DNA from 4 places in the Halomonas sp. A3H3 genome. Region 4 is predicted to be linked to each of the others. Evidence: predicted binding sites of a transcription regulator. Region 4 holds the regulator's gene; each other region holds the start of a gene.
The links. The regulator PhoB, encoded in region 4, activates phosphate uptake and scavenging genes when phosphate is short. The targets are predictions, from matches to a motif close to TGTCATANNNNTGTCANA.
Positions count from the first base shown of each region.

Region 1: the regulator PhoB is predicted to act here: its motif matches at 1,184-1,201, upstream of HALA3H3_RS16760 (DUF6482 family protein).
Region 2: the regulator PhoB is predicted to act here: its motif matches at 2,884-2,901, upstream of HALA3H3_RS17865 (PstS family phosphate ABC transporter substrate-binding protein).
Region 3: the regulator PhoB is predicted to act here: its motif matches at 1,592-1,609, upstream of phnD (phosphate/phosphite/phosphonate ABC transporter substrate-binding protein).

Region 1 covers NZ_HG423343.1:3,739,608-3,744,128, forward strand. The annotation lists gene dnaB (replicative DNA helicase) at 1-698, shown strand, start outside; gene HALA3H3_RS16755 (hypothetical protein) at 806-1,099, shown strand; gene HALA3H3_RS16760 (DUF6482 family protein) at 1,297-1,599, shown strand; gene HALA3H3_RS16765 (thiol-disulfide oxidoreductase DCC family protein) at 1,615-2,013, opposite strand; gene HALA3H3_RS16770 (cryptochrome/photolyase family protein) at 2,010-3,599, opposite strand; gene hemH (ferrochelatase) at 3,730-4,521, shown strand, end outside.
Region 2 covers NZ_HG423343.1:3,957,960-3,962,480, reverse strand. The annotation lists gene pstA (phosphate ABC transporter permease PstA) at 1-445, opposite strand, end outside; gene pstC (phosphate ABC transporter permease subunit PstC) at 464-1,714, opposite strand; gene HALA3H3_RS17865 (PstS family phosphate ABC transporter substrate-binding protein) at 1,810-2,823, opposite strand; gene HALA3H3_RS17860 (sulfite exporter TauE/SafE family protein) at 2,954-3,685, opposite strand; gene HALA3H3_RS17855 (multidrug effflux MFS transporter) at 3,732-4,521, opposite strand, start outside.
Region 3 covers NZ_HG423343.1:1,442,848-1,447,368, reverse strand. The annotation lists gene HALA3H3_RS06305 (EAL domain-containing protein) at 1-1,529, shown strand, start outside; gene phnD (phosphate/phosphite/phosphonate ABC transporter substrate-binding protein) at 1,644-2,609, shown strand; gene phnC (phosphonate ABC transporter ATP-binding protein) at 2,687-3,547, shown strand; gene phnE (phosphonate ABC transporter, permease protein PhnE) at 3,544-4,362, shown strand; gene phnE (phosphonate ABC transporter, permease protein PhnE) at 4,424-4,521, shown strand, end outside.
Region 4 covers NZ_HG423343.1:1,900,555-1,905,075, forward strand. The annotation lists gene ubiA (4-hydroxybenzoate octaprenyltransferase) at 1-846, shown strand, start outside; gene phoB (phosphate regulon transcriptional regulator PhoB) at 972-1,661, shown strand; gene phoR (phosphate regulon sensor histidine kinase PhoR) at 1,664-2,950, shown strand; gene HALA3H3_RS08405 (hypothetical protein) at 3,262-3,576, shown strand; gene HALA3H3_RS08410 (hypothetical protein) at 4,227-4,521, shown strand, end outside.

The DNA of each region.
Region 1 (4,521 bases), 1.8 Mb from region 4:
ACCTGGTTGAACATGCGGTGATTTCCAGCGACAAGCCAGTCATGGTGTTCTCCATGGAGATGCCCGCAGAGTCGCTCATGCTGAGGATGCTGTCTTCCCTGGGCCGAATCGATCAAACCCGTGTGCGTACCGGGCAACTGGAGGACGAGGATTGGCCGCGTTTAACCTCAGCGGTTAATCTGCTCAAAGACAAACAGCTGTTTATCGACGACACCGCGGCCTTGTCGCCTAACGAAATGCGCTCAAGGTTGCGCCGTGTGGTGCGTGAACATGGCAATATCGCACTGGTCATGATCGATTATCTTCAGTTGATGCAGATCCCTGGCTTTAGCGAAAACCGCACCGGTGAGATTTCCGAGATTTCGCGCTCCTTGAAGGGGTTGGCGAAAGAGTTTAACTGCCCTGTGGTAGCTCTTTCTCAGTTGAACCGCTCCTTGGAGCAGCGCCCCAACAAACGCCCGGTTATGTCGGATCTGAGGGAATCTGGTGCGATCGAGCAGGATGCCGACGTCATTGCCTTCGTTTATCGCGATGAGGTCTATAATCCAGATAATCCCGACAATCAGGGGATTGCTGAGTTAATTATCGGTAAGCAGCGTAATGGTCCTATTGGCACGGTGCATATGGCCTTTATCGGCAAATATACCCGCTTTGAGGATTTGGCCCCGGATAGTTACGGCCAAGCGTTCGGCGACTAAGTTAATGATGACTGGTTTGTGATGACAGGCTAGTGATAAGTAGCTTGAGGATGGGGGGCGAGTTCGTATAATGCCTCACCCACGATATGTAAAAACGGGAGCAGCAAATGGCAGGTGGATTTCGGCGCGGTAACCGGCAGCGTCTTCCTAAGTTAGAAGGTCGCGGTGAGCTAGAGGCGATAGAGCGCGAAGGCCCTTTTAAAGAGTGGCTAGGTATGCCGGATCTTTATCGCTACCATTTAGTGGTCGCAGGCGAGAAGTATAGTTACCAGACTGAAGATGGTGAGCTGCCTGTGACGGTGGGAGATAAGGTCGTGTTCCGCTACAAAGAGACTAAAGGCGGCAACTGGATTGACCGCAATTCGCTTGGCAAAGCGATCGACCCCTCTGAATATCAATGATCGATTGATATCTTGACCTGCCGGTCAGGAACTCTCTTGCGATATTGACCTCCTAGCTATTAATGTCTAGTTATTGCTTATTGTCATTACATTGCAATGACAGGGCAATAGAAGTGTCATGGGGCGCAGTCATGCTGTGCCCTGATGACATGCCGTCTGGCATAACGTATGAAATAGCCAAATAATAGGAGGGAACCATGGAACTTAAGGATCTTAAGCAGTTTGTCGCCAATCACGACAATTTTGAAATTCGCGTGATTACCCATTCGGGCAGCCGTTTTTATCAGATTGAGCTGGAAGACGTTGAAGGCGAGCGCCATATGCTGACGCAGCGTACCAAGCCAATGCTGTTTCGCTCGCTGGATGATGCCTATATGGATCTCAAGCGCGCCGGGATTCATCGCGCTTACCTGGTACAGCATGTGCCCCACGATGAAGTGATAGGCCGCGATGCGCACTATAGTGAGCCGCTCACATCGCGTATGCCGCTTGTTTTTTAACGCTGTTCACACCCATCAACGTTTAGTCTGACGCTTTTCCCACCACTGCCCAAGCCGAATTCGGCGACGGGCAAAAAACCGGTAGCCGGCATTCATTATGCCGTGTACTCCCGGAAAGCACGAAAACCTCACCAGCCGCCGATAGCCCAACACTGCATAGAGGGCACGGCTGGCATCCATGCCGATATACCATTTCCCTTGGCTATCACGCAGGTGCAACTGGCCCATCATGGCGTTAAAGTCCTGCCCATACGCCTGAGCGTTAAAATCACGTGCCTGGATATCTACCAGCGCGATGTGTTCCCGATGGCGATGCTTTTCCAGCCACGCGACTTCCTGTTGGCAAAAGGGGCAGTGACCATCGTGAAATAGCATAACTGGCGGTGCAGCATGTAGTGGCGTGTAGCGGCTCATGGTGACTCCTGGTTGGTATTGGCCGAATAACCTGCTGTGTGGTAGGGCTGCCCGTAGTCAGGCGATGTTTCCAATTGATCCAAAAAGTGCTCAGCCTGTTGGCGGATAGCCTCGCGCTTCTCATCGGCCATGCGGTTGAGGGAGCCGTAAATCAGCTTCATACGAGGGTTCTTACTCAGGCGCTCAGCGTTGGTTTCGAGAAAGTGCCAGTAAAGGCTGTTGAAAGGGCAGGCTTTTGGCCCCGTGACCTGCTTGGGTGAGTAACGGCAGTGCTGACAATGGTCGGACATTTTGTCGATATACTTGCCCGACGCACAGTAGGGCTTCGAGCCCATTAAGCCGCCGTCGGCATGGAGCACCATCCCCAGCGTATTAGGCAACTCTACCCACTCACTGGCATCGGCATAAACCGCCAAGTACCAGTCGCATAGCGCCTCAGGTTTAACTCCGCATAGTAAGGCGAAATTGCCTGTCACCATCAGTCGTTGAATATGGTGGGCGTAGCTATTGTCGATGGTCATCTGAATAGCGCGCTGTAGGCAGCGCATATCGGTATCCGCGTCCCAGTAAAACGCGGGCAGATCGCGCTCAAAACCTAATTGATTAGCGCTTTTGTAGCTAGGCATCTGTGTCCAGTAGAGCCCTCGCACGTACTCGCGCCAGCCAAGTATCTGGCGGATAAACCCTTCGACGGCGTTGATCGGCACATCTCCGTCATAGTAGCGCTGCTCGGCGGCTTCGCAGACTTCATGGGGCGACAGCAGGCCGATGTTCATCGCAGCTGAGAGGCGCGAGTGATACAAATAAGGTGCAGAGTCACTGATTGCATCTTGATAGCGGCCAAAATCAGCCAATCCATGGTCTATAAAATGGTGTAAATCCACCAGCGCTTGTCGACGAGTGACTGGCAGGTTGAAATTATCCAGAGACCCCATATGGTCGCCAAAATGGCGCTTGGCATCGTTTAGCGCTTCTTGGGTGATCGCATCCTGGCGATGTTGAGGTAGCTCAGGGAAATCCAGTGCGGCTTTGATAGGCTGGCGATTGTCGTGGTCAAAATTCCATTTGCCGCCAACGGGTTCGTCGCCCTCCATCAAGTACCCGGTGCGCTTGCGCTGTTCCCGGTAAAAGTACTCAAGGCGTAGCTGTTTGCGGCCGCTTGCCCATTGGCTAAAGTCATCGGGTGTAGTGAAAAAGCGCTCGTCCTCAAGAAGTCGCCACGGAATCGTTGCGTTTTCGCGCTGCTGCATCTTCTCCCAAAGCCGCCATTCGCCAGGTCGGGCAACGCGTATCTCATCGCAGCCATACTGTTGTGCGATGCGTTCAGCTTCTTCAATAAGGGAGTGGCAGTTATCTGCATCATCCAGCGCGCTGTAGTGCACTTGAAAGCCTTTTTCGCGCAGTGCCTGGGCAAAGTGACGCATGGCAGCCAAAAAGAGGCCAATTTTATGGATATGATGGGGAACATAGCGCGCTTCCTCGGTAACTTCGCACAGGGCAACCACGGCATTGGCGGGCGCGTCTTGCAGCGTTGTGAGTGAAAACGAGAGCTGGTCGCCGAGCACTAAAAGCAAAGGCTTGGACATAAGTTGGCCTGTAGTTATACAAATAATGCCGATAGTATAACTTTATGCCGCCACTTTGCCGAAAAGTGATAAGATTTAATTAATTGATAGATGTACTGAGCACCATCGTTATTTTTCAGGAGCATGAGTAATGACCGAGAATGTCGTCAAGGATCAGCCGGGCGAGGGCCGCTTGGCCCATGCACCCAGCGAGCATCCGCCGGTAGCGCGCGCCAAGGTGGGTGTTGTGCTGGCAAACCTGGGAACCCCGGATGCCACCGACTACTGGTCAATGCGTCGTTACCTTAATGAGTTTCTTTCTGATAAGCGTGTGGTCGACTATGCCGGTTGGAAATGGCAGCCGTTGCTACAGCTGATTATTTTGACCAAGCGTCCGTTCTCATCGGGCAAGGCCTACCGGGGAATCTGGAATAACGAGAAAAACGAAAGCCCGCTGCTAACAACGACGCGCGCCCAGACCGAGAAGATGACCGCACGGTTAAAGGCGCTTTATGGTGACGATGTCGAGGTCGATTTCTGCATGCGCTACGGTAATCCCTCGACGGAAAGCGTGCTGACGCGATTAAAAGAGAAGGGCTGCGAGCGAATCGTGTTTTTTCCGCTATACCCTCAGTACGGTTCGCCCACCACGGCGACGGCGAATGATCAGGCGTTTCGCACCCTGATGAAGATGAAGTGGCAGCCTTATATACGTACGGTGCCCGCTTATTTTGAACATCCTGCCTACGTTCAGGCGTTGGCCAACTCGGTACAAGAAGCCTACGACGGTTTCTCGACCCGGCCGACCAAGCTGGTGGCCAGCTACCATGGCGTTCCCGAGCGCTACCTGATGGAGGGTGATCCTTACCACTGTCAGTGCCAGAAAACGACGCGCCTGCTCCGTGAGAAGCTTGGTTTTAGCAAAGAGGAAGTGGATACCGCT
Region 2 (4,521 bases), 2.1 Mb from region 4:
TAAAGCGTAGATCCACCTGTCCAGATTCGACTCGGGCATCAAGGGCTTCCTGCTCCTCGTCACTCAAGCGATGCCGGTGTCCCTTCAAGTATTGATCGACATCACTATTCGCTAATACCCACTCCGCTTTACTGGTGCCGATCATGTCAGGATTGTTGCGCAACTCTAATGGAATTGTACGCACCGCCGTACGGCTAATTAACGGCAACAGCTCTTCATCAAATGCCCGCCGCCCATCGGTTTCGGCTTCTTGTGTGTAGCTAATCTCGGTTTGTATATAGGCCTGCTGGAAAGCGGGTAGACCTTTACTCAGCATATCGGCAAAAAACAGCACCAGAAAAAGGCCCGCGAGACCTAACGATCCCATGGTTATCCATTTAAGGCGGGTAGACTTTCGGTGACGCCGCTTAAGCTGCTGGCTGATTTCGTCAAAAGAGTGGCTCATCGAAACAGTTCCTCGGCGTTACAGGTTATTCACGCGGTATTTTTCACGGAAACGACGGATCATCAATACTGACACCAAGTTGAGTGCGAGTGTGATCACGAAGAGCACGAGTCCAAGGGCAAAAGCTGATAATGTTTCGGCACTTTCAAACTCTTGGTCGCCGGTGAGCGCCGCCACGATACGCACAGTCACCGTGGTCATATCTTCCAGCGGATTAGCGGTTAAATTAGGCCGCATACCCGCCGCCATAACCACGATCATGGTTTCACCCATGGCACGAGACATACCCAAGAGCGACGCTGAGATAATCCCCGGCATGGCAGCGGGCACTACCACATCACGAATCGTTTCCCCTTTGGTCATACCGAGTGCCAGCGACCCCTGGCGCATGCTATCGGGCACCGAATTGATCACATCATCAGATAGCGATGAGATAAACGGAATGATCATAATGCCCATCACAATGCCGGGTGCCAGTGCATTGTTATAAGACGCATCGAGCCCCAGAAAACCGGCAATATTGACAATGATCGGCGCCACGGTGATGGCGGCAAAAAAGCCATAAACGACGGTAGGAATACCTGCCAATACTTCTAACACCGGCTTGGCGACGGTACGCACTTTGCGCGGTGCAAATTCAGACATATAAATCGCTGAAAGCAAACCGATAGGCACCGCCACCAGCATAGCGATGGCGGTAATCATAAAGGTGCCAGCAAACAGCGGTACCGAGCCAAACTCAGCGCCGCTACCATCACCGCGACCCGCGGATGCTAAAAAGCTCGCGCCTGGATTCCAAGTGGTGCCGGTGATGAACTCCCAGAAGCTGTGCATTTGGAAAAAGCGCAGCGCCTCGGAAATAATCGAAATTAAAATACCAAAGGTCGTCAAAATGGAGATTAACGCTGCCCCAGCCAGGGTCATGCGAATGACCCGCTCAATGGCTTGACGGGCATGAAAATCGGGTTTTACTTGATTAAGACTCACCAGTAGCCCGATGGCTGCTATCACTAAGCTCGCCGCCAGCAGATAAAGCGTAGGAATGTCGGCGCCCATTAGAAGCAAAACGAAAGCGCCCAAGGCACTCACTACCACGGCTGGCCCGGCGGTGGAGAGTACTGTAAACCAAGCGTATTGGTCAGGCTGGGCGAACATCGCCGTACCCGCGCTACGTAACCGAGTGGCTTTTGAACGGCCAGCAAAAAAAGCCAGCAGCCCCAGCAGCAATAATGCACTGCAAAAAATCAGAAGAAGCTGGTTGGTCTGCATCGCATCTCTCTCACGTGGTCACCGGTTAAGAAACCTATCAACAATAACGGGTCGGCAGCTTGCGCTGCCGACCACTTTTAATCTGACCTACCAACTTACTTAAGAACGTCTGCTGTCATTGAAGTGCGATCTGCAACAGCCTGGCGCCACTCTTCGCGCTCTTCTTCTGGCAGAACGATCAAGCCGATATCACGCAAGTAGCCGTCATCGCCAATCATCATTTCGCTCATAAACATATCGACGTAATCGTACATCGGCGGGACGTCTTCAGCGTGCTGGTTCTTCACGTAGAACCACAGTGAACGCGCGATAGGATAGTCACCGGAGCTGATCGCCTCAGCTTCAGGATCGACGCCATCAATACTGGCGGCGCTGATCGTGTCAGTATTCTCTTCAAGGAAAGAGTAGCCGAAGATACCAAAGGCACCGGTGTCTTCTGAAAGACGCTGAACGATCAGGTTGTCGTTTTCACCGGCATCGATGTAAACACCGTCAGAACGAATATCGGTGTAGCCTTCATCGCCGTAAACATCCATACCCTCAGACGCAGATTCCATTACCAGCTCTTCAAAAGCATCGCGGGTACCCGAAGTTGTCGGCGGCCCATAAATGGAGATTTCACGGTCTGGCAGCGAAGAATCGATCTCGCTCCAGTTGGTGTAGGGGTTTTCAACTAACTCGCCATCAACCGGCACCATGGCAGCTACCGCCATGAAGATCTGTTCGCGGGTTAAAGCAATGTCATCGTTTTCGCTTGATTGACCCAATACGATGCCGTCAGAACCGATTTTAGCCTCGGTGATATCGGTAACGCCGTTCTCTTCACAACGCTCAAACTCAGACACTTTCATGCGACGAGAAGCGTTAGTAATGTCGGGTGTGCCTTCACCAACACCATTACAGAACAGACGCAAACCGCCGCCCGAACCAGTCGATTCAATAACAGGCGTCGGGTTACCAGTAGTCGCACCGAACTCTTCCGTTACGTAGCTGGCAAACGGGTAAACGGTACTGGAACCAACGATTCGGATTTGATCACGGGCTTGAGCAACACCGGCAACGCTCATTACAGCAGCCGCGATAACGGTGGTTTTTAGAATACGGTTCATGCGAAATACTCCTGTTCATGTAGGGATCTGGCCTTCGCAAGGCATACCTTGCACTGGTTCCATGACAACTTCATGACAGCGAGCAAAACGTAGAAAATTTTTCGTTACATAGAGGCAACCCGACCTTACATCACCACAAAAGTCCTAGCGCTGCGAGGGTGCATAACGCCAGCGAGGCACCTTGCAGCAGGCGCCGGTCTAAACGGTGAGCTACGGTATCTGCCAAGGCATTACCTATTAATACTGCAGGCAGGAAGGTAAGCGCGACCTGGAAATGCCAAAGCTGAATCTGGTCAGCCAAGGCAAGGGTGATTAAGGTCAATAGAGAGGTCAAAATAAAAAAGGCGGCTAGATTGCCGCGCACACGATCAGCGGGTAAGCCGTGCATCAGCAACACGATGGGAGGGCCACCAATAGCCGCAACGGTGCCAAAAATGCCAGAGAGCACCCCTGCGCCAAACAGCGTTATTCGGTTTACCGGCAACTGAAAGCGGCACAAGGTGACGAGTACCGCAAACAGGACGATGACCGCAATCAGCTTTTCTAACACAAACATGGGGGCGGCGAGTAGCAGCCAAATACCCAGCGCATTGCCGGGAAGGCGCCCCACTAGTGCCATGCCAATGGAGTCCAGGCGCACCTCGTGCCAGTAATGACGCACCATCATCAGGGAGACGATAAATCCGAACAGTACCAGAGTGACCGGCACCAGACGAGGCTCTAGCATCAACAGTAGCGGTGCGCCAATAATGGCCAAACCAAAGCCGGTAGCGCGCTGCACAAAAGCACCCATTAACAGTACGGCGGAGCAAGCTAACCAAGTGCCCATCGGCATATTGACCCAAGCCAGTATGCTATCCATTCAACTTATCCATTCAAACTATCCATACGCCCTATCCATTTGAAAACTATTCATCCGCAGCAGGTGCTTTAGTCAGTTTGCGCACACCGATATTGCCTAGCAACGCAGCGCCCAGCATGGTGAGTACCATGGGCCAAAGATGCTCTACCTCGAACAGCCCTACCATCACTCCCGCGAGGGCGCCGCAGGTAAACTGGATCCCGCCCAGTAGCGCCGTTGCCGTGGCGCTGATATGGCCAAAATGATCCAGTAACGACGAAATCGCGTTGGGTGTAATCAGCCCGATCATACCGGTAAACAGCATAATCAACGGCACCACGATCACTAGCGACGCGATGTCCAGGGCGGTCACCGCTACCAACCCAAGCGCGGCCACCAGTTGTATAAGCAACCCTAAACGCAAATTCTGCTGAGGAGTGCGCTTGCGGAGCAGATGAATATTGACCCGATTAGAGAGCGCAATAACGACCACGTTGACCCCAAACACTAGCGGATAAGTGCCGGGCGAGAGGCCAAAATAGTCAAGATAAAGAAACGGCGAAGCGGTCACAAAGGCAAACAGGCCCGCAAAGGAAGCCGCTACCGCACAGATATAGCCCATGCCTTCACGATGCTTAAGCACGCTGGCGTAGTTGCGTATTACCTGCCGTGGTGAAGCTGCCGGCAGCGACATATCGCGGGTTTCAGGTAACCGCGTTCCTAGCAGCCAGAGCAAAAAGCCTGCGTAAACGGCTAAGAACACAAAAATCAGCCACCAGCCGGCCACGTGCAGTAGCAAACTGCCCACTGCAGGCGCCACCAGCGGCGCCAGCATCATAATCATTGCCATGGTGGAC
Region 3 (4,521 bases), 460 kb from region 4:
ACCGCTTTGCAGAGCTCGATCTGCCGGGCCTGCTGTTTCTTAACGTTATGCCGTTGACGATCGTAGAGCGTGATTTTCGCGAAGGCTTAACGCTTGGCTTTATTCGTGACAGCGGCTTGCCCCCAGAGCGGGTGGTGATCGAGCTCACTGAACACGTGCCAATCCACGACTACGAGCTAATGCGCCAAGCGGTGGATCACTACCGCACCATGGGCTTCCAGGTGGCGCTGGATGACCTCGGTGCAGGTCACTCAAGCCTGCGCCACTGGTCGGAGCTGCGCCCGGATTTCGTTAAACTCGACCGACACTTTATCTCCGGCATTGACCAGGATCCTGCCAAGCGAGAGTTCCTGCGTTCGATTCTCGATGTGGCGCGTAGCCTGGACTGCCAAGTGATCGCCGAAGGGGTGGAGACCGCTGCTGAGCATCTTTGCTTGTGGGAACTCGACCGTGGGCTCGCACTACTACAAGGCTTCTATTTCGCCCGACCCAACCAGCAGCCGCCTTTAGAACTCAATATGGTGCTGCCAGCGAGCACCCAATTAAAAAGCCCTGCGGGTCGCACCACGCGCTCGATTTTACGGGCTACCGATGCCATAACTACGGATTGCGCAGTGCCGTATATCTCCGAGCGATTTCGCCAACAACCCAGTTTGCGCTGTGTGGCCGTGCTGGAGAATGGTAAGCCCGTGGCTGTGGTGCGACGCAACTCGTTTTTAACTCTATTTACCAACCCCTATAGCCATTCGCTTTATGCCAAGCGCCGTGTGCTGGACGTTGCTGATGCACGCATGCTGGTGGCCGAAGCGGATACTCCGCTTGAGATTTTGAGTCAGAAGTTGACCGACAGCCGGGATATTGAGCAAGAGGACTTTGTCATCGTTAACGCTAACGGTGACTACCTGGGGATGGGCAATATCGTTGACCTTTTGCGTGAGATTACCGCGATTCAGGTGCGCCAAGCGCGGCATGCCAACCCGCTCACCGGCCTGCCGGGTAATATCCTGATCAATGAAACCCTGGCGGCTTATTTGGCCTCCGGGCATGGGTTTGCTGCGGCCTATGTTGACTTGGATAACTTTAAAGCCTTTAACGATGCCTATGGCTACGCCCGAGGTGACCACATCATCATTTCGCTATCGCGGCTGCTGCAAGCACAGGTAGAGAATGCCGGGGGCTTTATTGGCCATATTGGCGGCGATGATTTTATGATGTTGCTGCCGCTTGAGTACTGGGAAAGTGTTTGTCAGCAAATTCTACACTCATTCGAGGTGATGGCTCCGGGCTTCTATGAAGAGGCTGACCGCCTTCAGGGCGGGATTCACATCGAAAACCGTCAAAATAGAATGACGTTTTTTCCCTTTGTGAGCGTCTCGATTGCGGTAAAACCCATCCATGATACGACTACCTGCCAATCGCTGGATATCGCAGGCGAGCTTTCTGAGCTGAAGCACCAGGCGAAAAAAATTCCCGGTAACAGCCTGTTTGTAGAGCGCCGCGGTCACGAGGCTTTTCAAGCTGTAGATTAACTGTCCTTCGCCAAAACGTCACGAAGTGGTCATATAAGTGCCCCATTTTTGTCATCTGGAGTCGTCAGGATGTTGTCATCTTTTAATAACTCTACAGAACGCTACAGGTGACCCATGCAGACATTATCCCTCTCCCGCACGTTAATCAGTGCCGCCGTTGCCAGTGCCTTCGCCTTGGTCGCAGTGAACGCCTCTGCGGATCTTTCATCGCGCTATGTGGATAACGATGGCGATATGGTTGCCGATGTTCCCAGCGACGAGTCACAGTGGGTGGATCCGGATACCTTGGTGTTTGCTTATACGCCGGTTGAAGATCCTGCGGTTTACGCTGATGTCTGGTCTGGTTTTTTGGATCACCTGAGCGAAGCCACCGGCAAAAAAGTCCAGTTCTTCCCGGTGCAGTCCAATGCTGCCCAGCAGGAAGCGCTGCGCGCTGGCCGTCTCCACGTAGCCGGTTTCAATACCGGTGGCGTACCGGTCGCGGTTAACTGCGGTGGTTTCCGCCCCTTCGCCATGATGGCCGCGGAAGATGGCAGTTTTGGCTATGAAATGGAGATCATTACCTACCCCGGAAGCGGCATTGAAGCCGTTGAAGACTTGCAGGGTCGCCAACTAGCGTTTACCTCAGAAACCTCTAACTCTGGCTTCCGCGCCCCCTCGGCGCTGCTGCGCTCTGAGTACGGTATGGAAGCGGGTGAAGATTTTGAGACCGCTTTCTCTGGTTCTCACGACAACTCCATTCTCGGCGTGGTTAACGAAGATTACGACGCGGCGGCGATTGCTAACTCCGTAGGCAAGCGGATGATTTCCCGCGGTGTAGTGAACGAAGGTGATTACGACATTATCTACACCTCACAAACCTTCCCCACCACCGCTTACGGGCTGGCGAATAACCTGAACCCGGAACTTGCCGAGAAGATTCAGGATGCGTTCTTCAGCTACGACTGGGAAGGCACTGCCCTAGAGTCAGAATTCGCCAACTCCGGCGAAGCGCAGTTTATTCCGATTACTTATCAGGAAAACTGGGCGGTTATCCGCACCATCGCTGACGCCAACGGCGTGACCTACGACTGCGATTAATCTTTAAGCAGTACCCCAATACGATCGGCCAGGAGGGCAACCTTCTGGCCGAACCGCTATGTAGATGAGGCACTTCCATGTTGACACTCACCGGCGTTGGTAAACGTTACCCTACCGGGGATCGAGCGCTGACGGATATTGAACTAACGCTGCCCAAAGGCCAAGTGATGGCGCTGATTGGCCCATCTGGCGCGGGTAAAAGCACACTGATTCGCTGTGTGAACCGGTTGGTTGAGCCTACTCAGGGCAGTATTCGCCTGGACGGCACGGAACTGACGAAGCTCTCGGGACATAAGCTGCGTCATGCCCGCCGCTCCATGGGAATGATTTTTCAAGAGTATGCGTTAGTAGACCGCCTAACCGTGATGGAGAACGTGCTTTCAGGTCAGCTCGGTTATGTGGGATTTTGGCGCAGCTTCCTGCGCCGCTACCCGCAGGAGGCTGTGATTGAAGCCTTCCGTCTATTGGAGCGAGTGGGGTTGCCGCATGCCATCGATAAACGTGCCGATGCCCTGTCTGGCGGCCAGCGCCAGCGGGTGGGTATCGCCAGGGCGCTCCTGCAAAGTCCTAAGCTGTTGCTGGTGGATGAACCCACCGCCAGCCTTGACCCAAAAACTTCGCGCCAAATCATGCGTTTGATTCGTGAGCTGTGCGCAGAGCGCGAACTGGCGGCGATCATCAATATTCACGACGTAGCGCTGGCCCAGCAATTTGCTGACCGCATTGTCGGCCTGCGGGCGGGTGAAATCGTCTTTGATGGCCTTCCCAGCGAACTCACCAGTGAGATCCTCACCACGATTTATGGTGAAGAGGACTGGGACACCACGCCTGAGCCAATGGACGAAGAAGTCAGCGGCGATGAGACGACTAACACTGCTCCGATTAATCCTCCCTACGCGCGGGTGATGTCGTCAATCGAAGCGGGGGCAGCACGATGAGCGAGCAGGCACGCCAGCAGGCGGCGCAGCGCGGTCAGTGGCGGCGACTACCGCTAATTGAAAGTCCTCGCTTGCGCTGGGGGCTTGCCATTGGTGCAGTGGTGTATCTGTTTTTAGCGCTTGCCTCGGTAGAGGTGAACTGGGAGCGGGTGGCGGAAGGCGCAGGCCGGGCGGTTAATTTTTTAGGCGCCTTTATGCAGCCTGACTTTGTCAGCCGCTACGACGATATCGTCGCGGGCTTGCTGGAAAGTTTGACCATGACGCTCACCTCCACGGTATTGGGTGTACTGCTGGCGATACCCGTGGGTTTAGGGGCAGCGCGTAACATTTCACCACTGCCGATCTACTTTGTGTGCCGCGCGATTATCGCCGTTTCGCGCACGTTCCAGGAGATCATCATCGCGATTCTGTTTGTGGTGATGTTCGGCTTCGGGCCCTTTGCGGGCATGATTACTCTGGCCTTCGCGACGATTGGCTTTATGGCCAAGCTACTGGCGGAAGATATTGAAGATTTGGATTGGCGGCAGGTAGAAGCGGTACGCGCCACGGGCGCCAGTTGGTGGCAAACCATGAACCACGCCGTGCAGCCCCAGGTCATGCCGCGTTTGATCGGGCTCTCCATGTACCGTTTGGATATCAACTTCCGTGAGTCCTCGGTGATTGGCATTGTCGGCGCAGGCGGTATTGGCGCCACGCTGAATACCTCGCTGAGCCGCTATGAGTACGACACCTCCGCGGCGATTCTGCTGATTATCATCGCCATCGTGCTGCTGTGCGAGTACAGCTCAAGCCATGTCCGCCGCTGGACTCAGTAAACGCTGATTCAGTAACTGCTGGATCCGTAAGTTCTGGCCCCTTAATTTGTCGAGAGTTTAAATGCCTGTTTCCACTACACCCCAGGGTCAGCCGGTTTGGCGGCGGCGCACCACCCGCGCTCAATGGTTGCAGTACCTGGCTTGGCTGGCGGGTGTCAG
Region 4 (4,521 bases):
GATTTTTTACAGCTGATGCGCTTGAATCGGCCGATAGGCACATGGCTTTTGATGTGGCCGACGCTGTGGGCATTATGGGTGGCTGCGGAAGGTGTACCAGGGCGAAATGTGCTGCTGATTTTTGTGGCCGGCGTTTATGTGATGCGCGCTGCGGGCTGCGTGGTCAATGACTATGCGGATCGCCACTTCGATGGGCATGTGAAACGCACAAAACAACGTCCGCTAGCGACGGGCCGTATCAGCGAAACCGAAGCTCAACTGCTGTTTATCGCCCTGGTGGCCGCTGCGTTTATTCTGGTATTACTGACCAACTGGTTTACGGTGCTGCTCTCGCTGGGCGGGGTGCTGCTGGCGATTATTTATCCGTTTATGAAGCGCTATACCCACTTTCCTCAGGTGGTGCTGGGCGCGGCTTTTTCCTGGGCAATTCCGATGGCTTTTGGCGCCGTGCTCGGCCACGTGCCGCTGGAAGCATGGCTGCTATTCTGCGCTAATGTGTGCTGGACAGTGGCCTACGATACCCAGTACGCCATGGTCGATCGCGACGACGATTTAAAAATTGGCATTAAATCGACGGCCGTGCTGTTTGGAAATGCGGATCGTTTGATTATCGGCTTACTCCAGCTAGCCACCCTGGGGTTGCTGGCTTGGGTAGGCTGGCGGGTTGGTTTAGGTGGTTTCTTCTGGTTAGGGCTAGCGGCAATGGCAGCGACTTTTCTGCATCAGCAGCGCTTAATTCGCGACCAGGAGCGGGATGCCTGCTTCCAGGCGTTTCTCAATAATCACTGGTCGGGACTGCTGATTTTTGCCGGTATCGCGCTAAGTTGGTGGCCTGCGGCTGGCTGATCGAGGCGATTGTCATGTAATTGTCATCAAGTCATGGTGTTATCGTCACTGACATGTCATTGATCTGTTTATCTTTGAACTGTTTTTCTTTGAACTAGTTTCTTTGAACACCGTGAGGCTCTGGTATGACCGCCAAGACCGTTCTGATTGTCGATGATGAGGCGTCGATTCGCGAGATGATCGCGGTAGCGCTGGAAATGGCTGACTATCGCGTGCTCGAAGCGGATAACGCCCAGGATGCCCATGCCATGGTGGTCGACCACCAACCCGATTTACTGCTGCTGGACTGGATGATGCCCGGCACTAGCGGTATTGAGCTGGCGAGACGCCTAAAACGTGAAGAAACCACCGCTGAAATCCCGATTATTATGCTCACCGCGAAAGGCGAAGAGGATAATAAAATTCAAGGGCTTGAAGCCGGTGCCGATGATTATATCACCAAGCCTTTTTCACCCCGGGAATTGGTGGCACGGCTAAAAGCGGTGCTGCGCCGTGCGACGCCACGTGGCGTTGAAGACCCGATTGAGATTAACGGCCTGCTGCTTGATCCGGTGAGCCACCGGGTAAGTGCCCACGGCAAAGCGCTGGAAATGGGCCCCACCGAGTACCGTTTGCTGCAGTTTTTTATGACTCACCAAGAGCGCGCTTACACACGTAGCCAGCTGCTTGACCAAGTGTGGGGCGGCAATGTTTACGTTGAAGAGCGCACGGTCGATGTGCATATCCGCCGCTTGCGTAAAGCGCTGGGTGACGTGCATCAAAACCTGATCCAAACGGTTCGGGGTACCGGTTACCGTTTCTCTGCACGGGTGTAAATGTGCGTTTATGGAGTCGTGAGCTGTGGCGAATAGCGTGGCTGGCCACGCTGGGCACTTGCTTGGGCTGGCTGTTGGGCTCGGCTGGGCTGGGGCTCGCAGCAGGGCTTGCGGGATGCCTGTTTTACCACTTACGACAGTTACGCGAACTCTATTTGTGGCTCACCCTCCACCCTAACGATGAACCGCCTGCCGCTCGCGGGATGTGGGGCGAGCTATTCGATCGTTTATACCGCTATCAAAAAAGTCAGCGCATCACCCAAAGCCGTCTGCGGGCTACTTTGGCACGTATTCAAGAGTCGTCTGAAGCAATGCGTGATAGCGTGGTCATGCTTGATCGCCACGGTGATTTGGAGTGGTGGAACAGCGCCGCCACCGCCATGCTGGGGCTACAAACCGCCCATGATCGTGGTCAACACATTACCAACCTGCTGCGCGACCCGGGCTTTATCAGCTATTTTAATTCGCGTAACTACAGTGAGCCGTTAACGCTCACCTCACCGATTGATGAACGGCGAATCCTGCAGTATCAAATTACCCTCTATGGTGACGACGAACGCTTAGTGATGGCTCGCGATATCACCCGCTTGCATCGTCTTGAGCAGATGCGGCGCGACTTTGTCGCCAACGTTTCCCATGAGTTACGTACGCCGCTGACCGTTCTCTCCGGCTATTTGGAAACCTACAGTGATATCTCCGACCAGCTTCCGCCGCGCTTGGGACGTAGTATTCAGCAAATGCAGGAACAGACCCAGCGGATGCAGAATCTGGTCAACGATTTATTGCTGCTCTCGCGTTTGGAAATTGACCAGGGCGGCCAAGATCATCATCCACTGCCACTCGAGCCTTTACTGCAAAGCGTTTGTGATGATGCGCTGGCCCTATCGCATCAACGTCATACCATTACCGTCGCCCTTGAGAGCGATGCCCGACTGTTAGGCAGTGAACAGGAGATTCGCAGCGCCGTCTCTAACCTTGCCTTTAATGCGGTTCGCTACACGCCTGCTGGCAGCCAAATCACCCTGCGCTGGAAAGCTAGCGCTACTGGTGGCGGCTATATCGATGTGGAAGATAACGGTGAAGGGATTGATCCCGTTCATATTCCCCGACTAACAGAACGCTTTTACCGTGTTGATAAGGGGCGCAGCACTGCGACTGGCGGCACAGGTTTAGGCTTGGCGATCGTTAAGCACGTGCTATTGCGCCACGATGCGCAACTACAAATTGAGTCCCTTCCCGGCAAGGGTGCGTTGTTTCGCTGCGCCTTCCCCCCCTCGCGTCTTGTTTAATTTAGCAAGTCATTCCATCGCATAATATTTGTAACAATGTGCAATATTGGCATGCAAGGTTGGTAAAGCTTTACCCATGTGCCATTTTTACACAGCTCAAAGCGTTGTGTCGTGACTCAGTTGATGCCTTTTTGGCATAACTTATTTTTAAGTAAGAGTTTGATTTTGTTGTTTTTATTTATATTCTTCAGTTTTTTGGCATGCCTTCTGCAGAGTACAGATTGAAGGAAGATGACCGCAGGAATTGCTGGCTTCTCAGTAAGCCTTTCTTTCTTCATTAAGCGGTACTAAACAGCGATCGGAGGTAGGATATGACGTCCAAGGATTTTCTCAAGAAAGCTGGCATTTTAGGTGTATCTTTTGGTCTGATGGCAAGCCCATTAGCTTTTGCACAAACTGATGAAAATTCGGCGATTGACGAAAACCAAGGTATTACCGCTGACGAGCAACCGATGGATTCCCAAGGTACCGGTAGTTCAACTGGCAGTGATACAACAGACATGACTGACGATTTAACCCATGACGAAGGTGATGGTGCCAGCGACATGGATCCGCAATCAAGCAGTCACTCAGACGATGCTGAGTATGACAAGGATGAGCTTGTAGAAGAAAATGGCGGTAGCTAATTATCTATGACCTTTTAGATATCATTAAAAGCTTTTCAGAGAATGAATAAGCGATTAACAGGATGTTACAAAAGCAAGAATGCTTTTAAGATTCACGGATGAATCAGTAGGCAATCAGAACACTAGTCAGGGTTAATTCCAAGGTTGGAGCCCCGCACAAGGAGTGGAAGCTAGCGTTAGTTATTACCTATAGCCAATTCTGATATCGGGCCCCGCAATGCGGGGCCTAATTTTTGCTGCCTACTTTTTATCTCGCTTATTCCCCCGCTACTTTCTCCCCTATCTTTTCCGCCGATCTTTCTTTGCGCCTCTCTATCCAATGCCATGTTTTGTTTTTTATGAATTGATGCCGTAGCGCTTTGTTGGCATCGAGCCTTTTATTTTGCTGAGTGTGTCATAAAGGCACAGACAGTTTTGCGCATGTGTCATTAGTGCACATGTAATTAGCGTGCTTTTGTTTTTAGCGGCGTATAATTGTGCGCAATGTATTTATTTTAAATTATTGATTTATATAAGTATTTTATTTTTATAAGAGAGTTGGCATTACATATGCTCTCTAGAGGTAGTGAAGCTAGCCGCAGTGAGATCTGGCCAGAGAGCCCTTCTCACTTCACTTCAGCGGTATCAAACGGTCACCAGGAGTAAATAGTATGTTTAACGATTTTGTTAAAAAAGCAGCCGTCGTAGGTCTCTCTTTTGGTTTGCTGGCAAGCCCGCTTGCCTTTGCCCATATGTCCATCGAAGCAAATCAAGATTTGACCGTTGACGATGAGCCTATTCAAGCTCAATCACATCATACCTCGGGTCAGGCTAAATTTAGCCCCTCTGATTTGATGTATGACGAAGGCGACCGCCCTCGAGTCATCAAGGCAGAGTCGCATCACACTAGCGCTCAAGCGGAGTACACAGCAAAAGATTTGACCCAAGACGTAGGTGATGGAAACG